DNA from 2 places in the Kitasatospora sp. NPDC101108 genome. Region 2 is predicted to be linked to the other one. Evidence: riboswitches for the same ligand, from Rfam matches in the RefSeq annotation. Region 2 holds a riboswitch; the other holds the start of a gene.
What was found. A riboswitch is a leader RNA that binds a small molecule or an ion and turns the genes downstream of it on or off. The one in region 2 is predicted to bind glycine.
Positions count from the first base shown of each region.

Region 1 (7,207 bases), on a different contig from region 2:
CGGGGTGCCCTTCATCTCGTAGGTGACCGTCCCGCCCTTCTTGTCCGAGGCGTTGACGATCTGCTTGGTGGCCGCGTCGGCACCGCCGCCACTCGCGTTGCCGGAGGAGGAAGAGGAGCCGTCGCTGCTCTTCGAGCTGGACGAACAGCCGGTGACGACCAGGACCGCGGCGGCGGCCGCGGCGGTCAGTGCGACGGTACGGGACCTACGCATGGGTGAGATCAACCCCTTGAGGTGTGGAGGAAGGAGGGTTCTGACGCAGGGTCAGTTGCTCTTGGGATCGAGGGCGTCACGCAGCCCGTCGCCGAGCAGGTTGAACGCGAGCACGGTGATGAAGATCGCCAGGCCGGGGACCACCATGTACTGGGGGTCCACCTGGTAGTAGTTCTTCGCGTCGGCGAGCATGCCGCCCCACGAGGACTGCGGGGGCTGGATGCCGACGCCGAGGAAGCTCAGACCGGCCTCGAAGAGGATGTTGGTCGGGATCAGCAGGGTCGAGTAGACCAGGATCGGGCCGACCAGGTTCGGCAGCAGCTCCTTGAACAGGATGAACGGGCCGCGGGCGCCGAGGCTGCGGGCCGCGTGGACGAACTCCCGCTCGCGCAGCGAGAGGGTCTGTCCGCGCACGATCCGGCCCATATAGGGCCAGTTGAAGAAGCCGATCACGAAGATCAGCACCATGATGTGCAGCGGGAGGCCGTGCAGGCCGAACGCGCCGCCCTGGAGCGAGGCGGAGATCGCGATGGCGAACAGCAGCAGCGGGAACGCCAGGAAGACGTCCATCAGCCGGCTGATCACGGTGTCCACCCAGCCGCCGTAGTAGCCGGCCATCACGCCGAGCACGGTGCCGAGGGTGTTGGACAGGACGGTCGCGCCGAAGGCGACCAGCAGGGAGACCCAGGAGCCGTCGACCACGCGGGCGAGCAGGTCGCGGCCCTGCAGCGGGTCGATGCCGAGCGGGTGGTCCGCGCTCATCCCGCCCCAGTCGCCGAGCGGGAGTCCACCGAGGTCGGCGTCCAGCAGGTCGGTGTTCGGCTGGTCGGGGTCGAGCCCGAACACGGACTCCAGGGGCCCGGCCAGGACGGCCAGGAGGATCAGCAGGATCACCACGATGCCGCCGGCGACGGCGGCCTTGTCCCGCTTGAAGCGGGTCCAGGCGATCCGACCGAGGGAGCGGCCCTCGATCGTCTTGGCCGGGCCCGGGGAGGCGAGTGCCTCGGGTTCGTTCCCGGCGGTGGTCATGGGTGCGGTCATGGTCAGTTGGTCCCCTCGCCGACGGTGGCCGGCCCACGGGTGCCGGGCGCCGGTTCGGCGGTACGGCTGCGGACGTGCGGAGGTGCTAGGTGCAGGTGTTCGCGGCAGTACGTCGTGCACGGGTACTGCCTCCACGCGGGATGGGCGTCGCGTGGATCGAGCGGTCGGCGTGCGCGTTCACCTTCGTGGGGTTTCCAGTACGCGCGATGCGTTGCGCAGAACTCTCTGCCATCCGAACAGGCTTGCGCCAGCCCTGACAACCGACAGATGCCCAACTGTGATCTGCCCGCATGCACCTCCCCGATCTTCGGCATATACCTCTTCACATGGCTGTAACTGCCATGTCAAGATGTGCCTGCGCCGAGATCGGAAATTCGTCCCGAAAGCACCGAAGCCGACCTGATCAGGGATCAAGTCGGCTTCGTGCCAGAGGGTTTGACAACAGCGGTTTCGACAATCAGCGGCCGGGGTATCCGGGCCACGGCGGCTGGGCCTGCTGCCCCCAACCCGGCGCGGGCGGCTGGGTGCCGTACGCGTAACCGGGCATCGACTGTCCGGGCATCGGCTGTCCGGGCATCGACTGCCCCGGGACCGGTCGGCCCGGCATCGACTGCCCGGGGTACGGCGGCGGCACCGGCGGGTACGGGCCCGTCGGCGGTCGGCCCGCCTCCCGGTCGAAGAACGGCCGCGCGTTGGCGCGCATCCACAGCGCCACCGGGTCGTACTCGTCCGACATCGCCACGGTGGACACCGCGAGCCCCTCCGGGGCCACCGCGATCGCCCGCTGCATCAGCGCCCTGACCGCCTCCACCGCCGGCGGCGAACTCTCGTACAGGTCGAGGCCGATCGCCAGGTACGGCTCCCCCACCGACGGCTGCACCCAGGCCCGGCGCAGCGCCCGGACCGCGCGCACCTCGCCCGCCTGCCGCTCCAGCAGCGCGAAGAACTGCTGGGCGTTCACCTGCGGCTCGCTCAGCTTCAACGGACCGGCCGGCAGCCGGTCCAGGCCCGCGGCGATCCGCCGCAGGTCCGCCCACGGCACCCCGACCCCGCCGCCCGGCGCGTGCGGGTTGAGCCACAGGCCCCAGCGGGTGCGGTACAGCGAAGCGGCGATCTCCCGCCCGGAGATGACCTCGTGCGCCCGGGCCCAGCCGGAGGCCGTCAGCTGCTCGGGCGAGGTGACGGCCGGCGCGTAGCCGTGACCGCCGATCTCCATGTTCCCGTACTGGGCGTCCGGACTGCCCGGGCTGCCGTGCCACAGCAGCATCCAGACCTGGCCCTCGGCCAGCGCGTGCAGCAGCCGCTCGTACGCGTCCCAGCGCTCCGGCGCGACCTCGCGCAGAGCCTGCTCCAACGCGCCCGGATCCGCGCCCGGGCGCCCGGCCGGTGCCTGGCCCCAGGGCCCCGGCACCCCGCCCGCTCCCGTTCCCGCACTCATGCGCCCACCTCGCCGCGCCTCTTTCCTGAACCCGCCGGCCCGTCAGCCGCCTGCACGCACCCTATGGCGCGGCACCGGCCACCGCCACGGCGACGTGCCTGTGAAGAATCCCCGCTCACACCCGCGAGTAGAAGGGCATGACCCGGGTCAGCAGCCACTCGACCACCGGGTCGTCGGCGAGGTCGAGCAGCACGAGGTGGACGCCGCCCGGCAGCGGCGCGGTTCCCAGCGCCCGCCCGAGCGCCTCGTTCACCGCCCCCGGGTCGGCCGGGGCCACCGGATCCAGCTGGACGCCCACGAACATCACGGTCGGTTCGCCCTCGATGCTGGCCAGCGCCCGGCGCGCGGTCACGACCCCCGTCAGGGCCGACAGTTCGGCCCTGCAAGCGGCCAGGAAATGCTCCGGGTCCTCGCCCGGCACGGGCTCGCGCAGCGCCACCCGGCCGCCGGTCGGCGCCTCCGGCTGCTGCTCCCAGCGCTCCTCCCGGGGGCCGCGGCGCAGCTCCGCCACACCCTGCGGGGGCACCGGGATGCCCACCGCCGCCTCCGGGTTGACCGCGATGCCCACGCCCAGCGGCAGTCCGCGGGCGAACTCCCAGGCCGGTGCGACCGCGAAGGCCATCCCCGGTGCCTGCTGCAGGAACACCTCCTGCGAGGAGAACACCGGCACGTACGGGGAGCCGGCCAGCTCGACGGTCGGCAGGTCCAGCGACTGCCCGTTCGGGTCGCCCCCGGCCGGCAGCGGGATCCACACCTGGCTGCGGGCCAGCACCTCGATCACCCGCGGCGTCGCCCCCGGGTCGCCCAGCGCGGCCGTCAGCACCTGCTCCAGCTCGTTCGCCGGCCACGCGCCGCCCGACGGCGCCGCCTGCGGCCCGTCCCACCCCTGCTGCTGCTCCACCGGGTACTCCATGCGCCGCCGTCCGCCCTCGTGCCGGGTCGGCCGCCCACTGCTGCACCGACGCGGAGAAGTTTAGGGCTCGGCTTCGAACGCGCGTCGTCCCCCCGGAGGGCGCCCGGCGGCGTGCGACGGGGCGCGCCGTGGCACGTGACCGGGCGCTCCGTGCCGTGTGACCGGGTCCCCTCTCCCCTCCTCCGCGCGGACGTGCCATGATGTGCGCGTCCGACGGCATGCGCCGCGGGCCCCCACAACTCCACACCGGCCGCTCGAACCCGCGCGGGAGAGCCCGGAGTGCCCCTCGGGGGGCACAGCCGGCGCCGAAGGAGCAAGTCCTCCCCGGAATCTCTCAGGCCCCCCTACCGCGCGGGTTAGGCACATCTGGAAAGCGGCGCACGGCCCTGTCGCGCGCCCACCCACGGTGCAAGCCGCCGTCCTGTCCCCGATGCTGGAACCAGCTGATGCTGGCACCAGCTGCGGGCAGGCGGGCGGTGAAGCTCTCAGGTTCGACGACAGATGGGGAGACCCACGCCGCCGCATGCCCGCGCGCAGGGTCGGTCCCCGAGCGGGTCCGGTCCCGGCGCGCGCACCCCTGAGTGCCCCGACCGAGGAGTTCCTGGCCATGTCGTCCCTCCGCCTCACCGCGCTCGACGCGCTGCACCGCGCCCTCGGCGCGACCATGACCGACTTCGCCGGCTGGGACATGCCGCTGCGCTACGGCAGCGAGCGCGAGGAGCACCTCGCCGTCCGCACCAAGGCCGGCCTGTTCGACCTCTCGCACATGGGCGAGATCACCGTCACCGGCCCGCAGGCCGGCGAGATGCTGGACCACGCCCTGGTCGGCTTCGTCTCCGCGCTCGGCGTGCTGCGCGCCCGCTACACCATGATCTGCGCCGAGGACGGCGGCATCCTGGACGACCTGATCGTCTACCGCCTGCGCGAGGACGCCTTCCTGGTGGTCGCCAACGCCTCCAACGCCCAGCTGGTGCTGGACGAGCTGATCGCCCGCGCCAAGGGCTTCGACGCCGTCGTCACCGACGACCGCGACACCTACGCGCTGATCGCCGTCCAGGGCCCGGAGGCCACCGCCGTCCTGGCGAAGACCACCGACGCCGACCTGCCCGGCCTGAAGTACTACGCGATCCTCCCGGCCCAGGTGGCCGGCCGCGAGGTGCTGCTGGCCCGGACCGGCTACACCGGCGAGGACGGCTTCGAGATCTTCTGCCACCCGGTCGACGCCGAGCCGGTCTGGCAGGCCCTGACCGCCGCCGGCGAGGGCCACGGCCTGGTCCCGTGCGGCCTGTCCTGCCGCGACACGCTGCGCCTGGAGGCGGGCATGCCGCTGTACGGGCACGAGCTGTCCACCGACCTGACCCCGTTCGACGCGGGCCTGGGCCGGGTCGTCCGCTTCGACAAGACCACCAACGACGGCGCGTTCGTCGGCCGCAAGGCGCTGGAGCAGGCCGCCGCCGCGGCCGAGACCAACCCGCCGAAGGTCCTGGTCGGCCTGGTCTCCGAGGGCAAGCGTGTGCCGCGCGCCGAGTACACCGTGGTCTCCACCGACGGCGCCCCGATCGGCCGGATCACCTCCGGCGCGCCGTCCCCGACGCTGGGGAAGCCGATCGCGATGGCCTACGTCGACGCGGCCCACGCCGAGCCGGGCACCACCGTCGCGGTGGACGTGCGCGGCAAGCACGAGCCCGTCCAGGTCGTGGCGCTGCCGTTCTACAAGCGCGCCCGCTGAGGCCTCGCAGGACCCCTCGATTTCCCATACACGCACGTCGGAGCCGTCCGTGCGGCGGCCCGCTGCGTCGTACCCGCTTCCCATCCTGGAGAATGACGCCATGAGCAACCCCCAGCACCTGCAGTACACCAAGGAGCACGAGTGGCTGACGGCCGCCGTGGACGGTGTCTCCACGGTCGGCATCACCAAGCACGCCGCCGACGCGCTCGGTGACATCGTCTACGTGCAGCTGCCCGAGGTCGGCGACACCGTGACCGCCGGCGAGACCTGCGGCGAGCTGGAGTCGACCAAGTCGGTCAGCGACCTGTACTCCCCGGTGACCGGCGAGGTCGTCGAGGTCAACCAGGACGTCCTGGACGACAACGGCCTGGTCAACAGCGCCCCGTTCGAGGGCGGCTGGCTGTTCAAGGTCCGCGTCGAGGCCACCGACGCGCTGCTCAGCGCCGACGAGTACGACGCGCTCACCCACGCCGGCTGACCAGCCCGGCACCGGGCGGGCCGCGCGCACGCCGGCCCGCCCCCACCGTCCCCTCGCTCTCCTCCTCCCGGGAAGACCACACCATGACGGTTCTCAACCAGTCCCTGCACGCCCTCGACCCGGAGATCGCCGCCGCGGTCGACGCCGAGCTGCACCGCCAGCAGACCACCCTGGAGATGATCGCCTCCGAGAACTTCGCCCCGGTGGCGGTCATGGAGGCCCAGGGCTCGGTGCTCACCAACAAGTACGCCGAGGGCTACCCCGGCCGCCGCTACTACGGCGGTTGCGAGCACGTCGACGTGGTCGAGCAGATCGCGATCGACCGGATCAAGGCCCTGTTCGGCGCCGAGCACGCCAACGTCCAGCCGCACTCCGGCGCGCAGGCCAACGCCGCCGCGATGTTCGCGCTGATCCAGCCGGGCGACACCATCCTGGGCCTGAACCTGGCCCACGGCGGTCACCTGACCCACGGCATGAAGATCAACTTCTCCGGCAAGCTCTACAACGTGGTCGCGTACCACGTCGACGAGAAGACCGGCCAGGTCGACATGGCCGAGGTCGAGCGCCTGGCCAAGGAGCACCAGCCGAAGCTGATCATCGCCGGCTGGTCCGCCTACCCGCGCCAGCTGGACTTCGCCGAGTTCCGCCGGGTCGCCGACGCGGTCGGCGCGCTGCTCATGGTGGACATGGCGCACTTCGCCGGCCTGGTGGCCGCGGGCCTGCACCCGAACCCGGTGCCGTACGCGGACGTGGTCACCACCACCACCCACAAGACCCTGGGCGGCCCGCGCGGCGGCGTCATCCTGTCCAAGGCCGAGTGGGCGAAGAAGATCAACTCCGCGGTCTTCCCCGGCCAGCAGGGCGGCCCGCTGGAGCACGTGATCGCGGGCAAGGCCGTCGCCTTCAAGGTCGCCGCCTCGGAGGAGTTCAAGGAGCGCCAGCAGCGCACCCTGGAGGGCGCCAAGATCCTCGCCGAGCGTCTGCTGCAGGCCGACGTCGCCGAGGCCGGCGCCTCCGTGCTGTCCGGCGGCACCGACGTCCACCTGGTCCTGGTCGACCTGCGCAACAGCCAGCTCGACGGCCAGCAGGCGGAGGACCGGCTGCACGAGGTCGGCATCACCGTCAACCGCAACGCCATCCCGAACGACCCGCGCCCGCCGATGGTCACCTCCGGCCTGCGCATCGGCACCCCGGCCCTGGCCACCCGCGGCTTCCGGGCCGAGGACTTCCGCGAGGTCGCCGACATCATCGCCGAGGCGCTCAAGCCCGCCTTCGACGAGACCGTCGCCGCCGCGCTGAAGGCCCGGGTCACCGCCCTGGCCGAGAAGTACCCGCTCTACCCGAACCTGGCCGGCCAGGAGTGATCCTGTTCGGGATGAGGTGACCGGCCTCACC
Region 1 is NZ_JBVJLM010000023.1:45,053-52,259, forward strand. Features, by position in the region: gene ACZ6Z8_RS32825 (ABC transporter substrate-binding protein) at 1-213, opposite strand, end outside; gene ACZ6Z8_RS32830 (ABC transporter permease) at 265-1,254, opposite strand; gene ACZ6Z8_RS32835 (enhanced serine sensitivity protein SseB C-terminal domain-containing protein) at 1,712-2,692, opposite strand; gene ACZ6Z8_RS32840 (enhanced serine sensitivity protein SseB C-terminal domain-containing protein) at 2,808-3,605, opposite strand; glycine riboswitch at 3,861-3,965, shown strand; gene gcvT (glycine cleavage system aminomethyltransferase GcvT) at 4,213-5,334, shown strand; gene gcvH (glycine cleavage system protein GcvH) at 5,435-5,812, shown strand; gene glyA (serine hydroxymethyltransferase) at 5,896-7,176, shown strand.
Region 1: it holds a riboswitch for glycine, as region 2 does, so the genes downstream of both, gcvT (glycine cleavage system aminomethyltransferase GcvT) here and gcvP (aminomethyl-transferring glycine dehydrogenase) in region 2, are expected to answer to the same signal.

Region 2 (7,207 bases):
GTTGGCGATGCCGCTCTGCTCGACCGGGACGGCGCCGTTGATGAAGGCCGGCATCGCGGCGAAGGCGAGGCCGATGCCGAGGCCGAAGATGGCGGAGGCGGTGTAGATGTCGCCCTCGGCGCTGTGCCGCAGGGCCAGGTAGGCCATCGAGACCGCGCCCAGGACGCCACCGAGGACCAGCGGCAGGCGGGGGCCGCGGCGGGCGATCAGCAGGGCGCCGACCGGGGCGGCCACCATCGAGCCGATGGCGGACGGCAGCAGCATCACACCGGCGTGCAGGACGGTCGCGGTGAAGCCGTAGTGGGCGTACTTCTCCGGGGTCTGGGCGAAGTTGCTGATGACCATGAACGAGCCGTACATGCCGAAGCCGATGAGCAGACCGGCCAGGTTGGTGAAGGCCACGGCCGGGCGGGACATCATCTTCAGGTCGACCAGCGGGTGCGAGACCTTGGTCTCGATGATGCCCCAGACCAGGGCCACCACGGCGGCGACGGCGAACAGGCCGAGGGTCTTGGTGGAGGTCCAGCCCCAGTGGTTGCCCTGGCTGACGGCGACCAGCAGGGCGGAGAGCCAGGCGGCCAGAGTGACGGCACCGAGCGGGTCGGCGCCGCCCTCCTTGTCGGTCACCGGGTCGGTCGGGACGCGGAAGGCGACCAGGGCGACCGCGATCAGGCCGAAGATCAGGCCCATCCAGAAGATGGACTTGTAGTTCCAGTGCTCCAGCAGCAGGCCGGTGGCGACCAGGCCGAGGCCGGAGCCGACGCCCATCGAGGCGCTGATGGCGGCGACGCCGCCGGTGACCTTCTGCTTGGGCAGCTCGTCGCGGACGATGCTGATCGCCAGCGGCATCACGCCACCGCCGGCGCCCTGGAGGACGCGGGCGACGACCAGCCAGGTGAAGGAGTGGGTGCTGACCGCCAGGGCCGAACCGGCGACCAGACCGGCCAGCGAGATCAGCAGCATGGGCTTGCGGCCCCGGAGGTCGCCGAAGCGGCCCAGCAGGGGAGTCAGCACGGCGGCGGACAGCAGGTTGGCGGTCATCAGCCAGGTGATGTTGGAGCCGGAGACGTCCAGTTCCTTGGCCAGCGACGGCAGGATCGGGACGACCGCGGTCTGCACCACGCTGAACGACAGCATCGCCAGGATGAGGGCCGGCAGGACCCGGGCGTTGCTCTGCTTCTTGGCCGCGGTGGTGGGCTGTGGTGCCTCACTCACGGTTGCTTCCTCCCGTACATAGTGAATGAACTGAAGTAACTCTGCCGGAAGATACTTCAGAGTGTCAAATATCGACTGGTTAAGGTTTGGCAAAGGTGAAGGTTCGGGTGCGGTGGACCGGCGGATCGCGGGCGCGTCGAGGGCCCCGGACCGGAGTCCGGGGCCCATCGGGAACGCTGGTCGGGGCGGTGGAATCAGGCCAGGGGGTGCAGGGCGGCGGGGCGGGCGCCCTCGGGGGCCGGGGACATCGAGCCGTTCGTCGGGTTGGGCGCGGCGACGGCCTCGGCGGTGGTGTCGTGGACCTCGACGTTCTCGCGGCGGAGCTCGTCCCGGATCACCTCCTCCTCGGTGTACCGCTCGACCACCAGACGGACCCGCTCGATCGGGGCGAGGTACTTGCGGACCACCGGCCGTTCCTCGCGGAGGGTGACCTCTTCCACCGCCTCGTCGATCTCCTTCTCGGTGAGCGAGGCGAGCTCGGTTTCGCTGACCGGGATCCGCTCCACCCGGACCCGCTCGCGGACCACCGGGACGCGGCGCTCGACCTGCTCGCTGGTCACGTACTTGCGCAGCTTCGCGGTGCCCAGGACGTGCCACTCGGTGGAGATGTCGAGCCGCTCCTCGCGGCAGGTGATCTCCACCGGGTCGCTGGGGGCCGAGGCGGCGGCGGTGTCGGTCGCGAAGGGAGCGGTCGCGGCCTGGGTGGTCGCGACCGGCGTGGGCGCGGCCTGGGCGGGATGCGGCATCGGCTCGACGGCGTGGCCGGGGAAGGGGGCGGGGGTGCCGAGGGTTCGCACGGGGGCCTCCGTGGCGGTGCTGGTGGCGGTGGCGGTCATCGTCGTGCCGGAGTCGGGGGAGTGGTGGGCCACCGGCTCGGCGGCCGCGGCCACGGGGACGGCCGAGGTGGTGCCGAAGTCGAGGTCCGGCTGGGCGGCCGGGCCGGGCGCCCCGGCGGTCGGGCGGCCGTCCACCGCGGTGTCGAGGCCGTAGTAGCGGTAGAGCTGGAGTTCCTGGGCGGGGGACAGGTGCTGGCCGACGCCGAAGTCCGGCGAGTCCTTGACCAGCGACTTGTCGTACGGCACCCGGAGCTCGTCGCCGGAGAACTCGCTCGTGGTGAGGGGGACGAAGGCGTCCCGCCCGAAGATGCCGGTGCGGACGGCCGCCCACTCCGGCTGTCCGGTGGCGTCGTCCAGGTAGACCTCGTCGACCGTGCCGATCTTGTCGCCGTTGCGGTCGACCGCCTTGTGGCCGATGAGGTCGCGGGGGTCGATTTCGGTCTGCACGCTTTCCTCCAGTGCGCTGCGCCTGCGGCACGCCCGCAGATCGGCGGCCGGGGCACCCGTCCCGTCCGCCACTTCACACCAAAAGCCATGAATCGGGCCCACGCGACCGGGGTGCGGCCGGACGGGTCGGCGCTGGGCCGTCCGGGGGACGCGCGTAGACCCGGAGTGATCCGACGCACCCGTGATCGGAAGGCCTCCCGCTGGTACCCTGGGCGGCGACCGCCGAGCCCGCTCGGGAGAGTCCCCGTCAGCGAAAACCACTGGTCGGGGCGCCGAAGGAGCAACTCCTCCCCGGAATCTCTCAGGCATCCGTACCGTGCGGGATAGGTCACTCTGGAAAGCAGGGCAGGACCGTCGGCGCGGGAGCCGGCGATCACCACCCTCACCGACGGTGCAAGCCGACGGAGCGCCACAGCGCGACGTGCGGGCGAAGCTCTCAGGTCCCGATGACAGAGGGGGAGGCCTTTCGGGTCCGTCCGCCCAGGCCGGTCCGCTGTCCGCAGCGGCGTTGGCCGGCCGGCGTGCGTACCCCCGTTGGTCCGTGACCAGGAGGCCTCGACCACCATGAACGCCCAGCCGAACGCGGGACGCCCCACCGGCGCCCCGACCCTCACCGAGCTTGAGCTGGCCAGCCCCTTCGAGAACCGCCACATCGGCCCCGACGCCGCCGCCCAGGAGAAGATGCTGGCGTCCGTCGGCTACGGCTCGCTGGACGAGCTCGCCGCCACGGCCGTTCCCGAGGCCATCCGTTCCATCACCGCCCTGGACCTGCCCGCAGGCCGCAGTGAGGCCCAGGTCCTCGCCGAGCTGCGCGAGCTGGCGGGCCGCAACCAGGTGCTCCAGCCGATGATCGGCCTGGGCTACTACGGCACCTTCACCCCGCCGGTGATCCTGCGCAACGTCATGGAGAACCCGGCCTGGTACACCGCCTACACCCCGTACCAGCCGGAGATCTCGCAGGGCCGCCTGGAGGCGCTGCTCAACTTCCAGACCCTGGTCTCCGACCTGACCGGCCTGCCCACCTCCGGCTCCTCGCTGCTGGACGAGGGCACCGCGGCCGCCGAGGCGATGGCGCTGGCCCGCCGCGTCACCAAGGTCAAGGGCGGCGTCTTCCTGGTCGACGCCGAGACCCTGCCGCAGACCATCGCGGTGATCAACACCCGCGCCGTGCCGACCGGTGTCGAGGTCGTCGTCGCCGACCTGTCCGAGGGCATCCCGGCCGAGATCGCCGAGCGCGGCGTCTTCGGCGTGCTGCTGCAGTACCCGGGCGCCACCGGCGTGGTCCGCGACCTCGCCCCGGTGATCGAGCAGGCGCACGGCCTGGGCGCGATCGTCGCCGTCGCCGCCGACCTGCTGGCGCTCACCCTGCTCAAGTCCCCGGGCTCGCTGGGCGCCGACATCGCCTGCGGCACCTCGCAGCGCTTCGGCGTGCCGATGGGCTTCGGCGGCCCGCACGCCGGCTACCTGTCGGTGCGCGCCGAGTACGCCCGCTCGCTGCCCGGCCGCCTGGTCGGCGTCTCCGTCGACGCCGACGGCAACCGCGCCTACCGCCTGGCGCTGCAGACCCGCGAGCAGCACATCCGCCGCGAGAAGGCCACCAGCAACATCTGCACCGCCCAGGTGCTGCTCGCCGTGATGGCCTCGATGTACGCCGTCTACCACGGCCCGGACGGCCTGGCCGACATCGCCCGCCGCACCCACCGCTACGCCGCCGCCCTCGCCGAGGGCCTGCGGGCCGGCGGCGTCGAGCTGCTGCACGGCGAGTTCTTCGACACCGTCACCGCCGTCGTCCCGGGCCGCGCCGCCGAGATCGCTGCCGCCGCCCGCGCCAACGGCATCAACGTGTACCAGGACGGCGAGGACCGGATCTCGGTCTCCACCGACGAGACCACCACCCGCGAGCACCTGGCCGGTGTCTGGGCCGCCTTCGGCGTCCCCGCCGTCGAGGTGGCCGAGGCCGCCGGGACGCTGCCGGCCGCGGTGCTGCGCGAGGACGAGTACCTGACCCACCCGGTCTTCCACAGCCACCGCTCGGAGACCGCCATGCTGCGCTACCTGCGCCGCCTGTCGGACCGGGACTACGCGCTGGACCGCGGCATGATCCCGCTGGGCTCCTGCACCATGAAGCTCAACGCCACCACCGAGATGGAGGCGGTCACCTGGCCGGAGTTCGGCCAGCTGCACCCCTTCGCTCCGGTCGACCAGGCCGCGGGCTACCTGACCCTGATCCGTCAGCTGGAGCAGCAGCTGGTCGAGGTCACCGGCTACGACGCCGTCTCGATCCAGCCGAACGCGGGCTCCCAGGGCGAGCTGGCCGGCCTGCTGGCCGTCCGCGCCTACCACCACGCGAACGGCGACACCCAGCGCGACGTCTGCCTGATCCCGTCCTCGGCGCACGGCACCAACGCCGCCTCCGCGGTGATGGCCGGCATGCGCGTGGTCGTGGTGAAGACCCTGGTCGACGGCGACGTGGACGTCGAGGACCTGAAGGCCAAGATCGAGCAGCACCGCGACAACCTCTCGGTGCTGATGGTCACCTACCCGTCGACCCACGGCGTGTACGAGACCCAGATCACCGACATCTGCGCCCTGGTGCACGAGGCCGGCGGCCAGGTCTACGTGGACGGCGCCAACCTGAACGCCCTGGTCGGCCTGGCCAAGCCGGGCAAGTTCGGCGCGGACGTCTCGCACCTGAACCTGCACAAGACCTTCTGCATCCCGCACGGCGGCGGCGGCCCGGGCGTCGGCCCGGTCGCGGTGCGCGCCCACCTGGCGCCGTACCTGCCGAACCACCCGCTGCAGGAGGAGGCCGGCCCGGCCACCGGCGTCGGCCCGATCTCGGCCGCGCCGTGGGGCTCGGCGGCGATCCTGCCGATCTCCTGGGCGTACGTCCGGCTGATGGGTGGCGAGGGCCTCAAGCGCGCGACCCAGGTCGCGGTGCTGAACGCCAACTACATCGCCAAGCGCCTGGCTCCGCACTTCCCGGTGCTCTACACCGGCCCGGGCGGGCTGGTCGCGCACGAGTGCATCATCGACCTGCGCCCGCTGACCAAGGAGACGGGCGTGACGGTGGACGACATCGCCAAGCGCCTGATCGACTACGGCTTCCACGCGCCGACGATGTCCTTCCCGGTGGCCGGCACGCTGATGATCGAGCCGACCGAGTCCGAGGACCTGCACGAGATCGACCGGTTCTGCGACGCGATGATCGCGATCCGCGGCGAGATCGACAAGGTCGGCTCGGGTGAGTGGGCCGCCGACGACAATCCGCTGCGCAACGCCCCGCACACCGCCGCCACGCTGGCCGGCGACTGGGCGCACGGCTACTCGCGGCAGGAGGCGGTCTTCCCGGCGGGCGTCAACCCGGCGGACAAGTACTGGCCGCCGGTGAGCCGGATCGACGGCGCGTACGGCGACCGCAACCTGGTCTGCTCCTGCCCGCCGCTGGACGAGTACGGCGTCTGATCCCGGTCGGACGGACAGGGCCGGGGCCCCGGCGGAACGTTTCCGCCGGGGCCCCGGCCTTTTCTCGTCGTGCACTTCGCGTCGAAGCGCCTCGCGTCGCGCTTCGCGCGGTCGGGTCGGCGGTTGCCCCCGCCGGGCGGTCCCGGGCTGGGCGGTCCCGGGCCGTACGGTTCCGGCCGTACGGGCTGGGGCCGCGTGCGGTCAGGCCGCGTGGGCGACGGGGCGGCGCGGGGCGATCACCCGGCCGTCCGGCAGCAGCTCTCCGGTGTCCTCGAACAGGACGACGCCGTTGCAGAGCAGGCTCCAGCCCTGCTCCGGGTGGCAGGCCACCGGCACGGCCGCTTCGCGGTCCTCGGACTCGGCCGTCGGGCACTCAGGACGGTGCTGGCACATACGCGTACCCTCGCTTCGCTCTGCGATCCTCCCCGTGGTGCGGTCACCGGAGGTCGAGCCGTCCGGAGCCGCCGTGGTGGTCGGATCCTGTCCGCGCGCCGACCAGGTGTGGACCGGCGCTCAAGTGGGTAGGACAGGTGGTCCTTCCACGCTGGTTCCCAGTGTCGGCATCTGCGGACGTGCGCGCAGCGATTTCGTGACATGCGCCACAACTCCCGGGCATAGATCACCCGTTCAGGTGGCGCCCAGGGGAAACGGCGCACCACCGGGTCAGCCGGGGGATGGCCCGGCGGGGCCATGGCGGGTGGCCCGACCGGGTGGTAGCCGTTCGGGTGAGCCCACCCCGGGGGCGTCGGAGCGCACGGCGAAGGGCCGCCGGGCGGCGCGACCCGGCGGCGGTGTGGCGCTTCGGCTCCCGGTCGGGTCAGGAGGAGCCGAGCAGCAGCGGCGGCGGTCCGGCGAGCGGGGCGCGGACGAGCAGCGGTAGCAGCTCGGCGGCCGGGTAGGCGCGGTGCGCGGTGACGCCGAGCGGGGCCGGGGCGAGCGGGATCAGCAGGTCGGCGGACGGGCCGGCGTCGGGGCTGTGCAGCCAGAGCGCCGTGGCGTACTGGCCCGGGAAGGTGAGCAACCGGGGCTGGCAGCGGGAGCGGGAGCCCTGGGCGAGCTGCCAGGCCTCGCGCAGCGCCCGGACGGTGGAGGAGAGGTACGGGCCGGCGGTGAAGTGGGAGAAGGTGTGGCCCTCCGCGCTCTGCACCACCTCGGCGGCGGCGGCCACCTCGGGGCCGTCCTTGATCAGGAAGCGCCAGCCGGTCCGGCGGGCGGCGGGCAGTTCCGGATAGGGGCCGTCCAGA
Region 2 is NZ_JBVJLM010000009.1:12,348-19,554, forward strand. Features, by position in the region: gene ACZ6Z8_RS20450 (MFS transporter) at 1-1,215, opposite strand, end outside; gene ACZ6Z8_RS20455 (PRC and DUF2382 domain-containing protein) at 1,410-2,498, opposite strand; glycine riboswitch at 2,722-2,825, shown strand; glycine riboswitch at 2,827-2,958, shown strand; gene gcvP (aminomethyl-transferring glycine dehydrogenase) at 3,063-5,963, shown strand; gene ACZ6Z8_RS20465 (DUF5999 family protein) at 6,165-6,356, opposite strand; gene ACZ6Z8_RS20470 (hypothetical protein) at 6,781-7,207, opposite strand, start outside.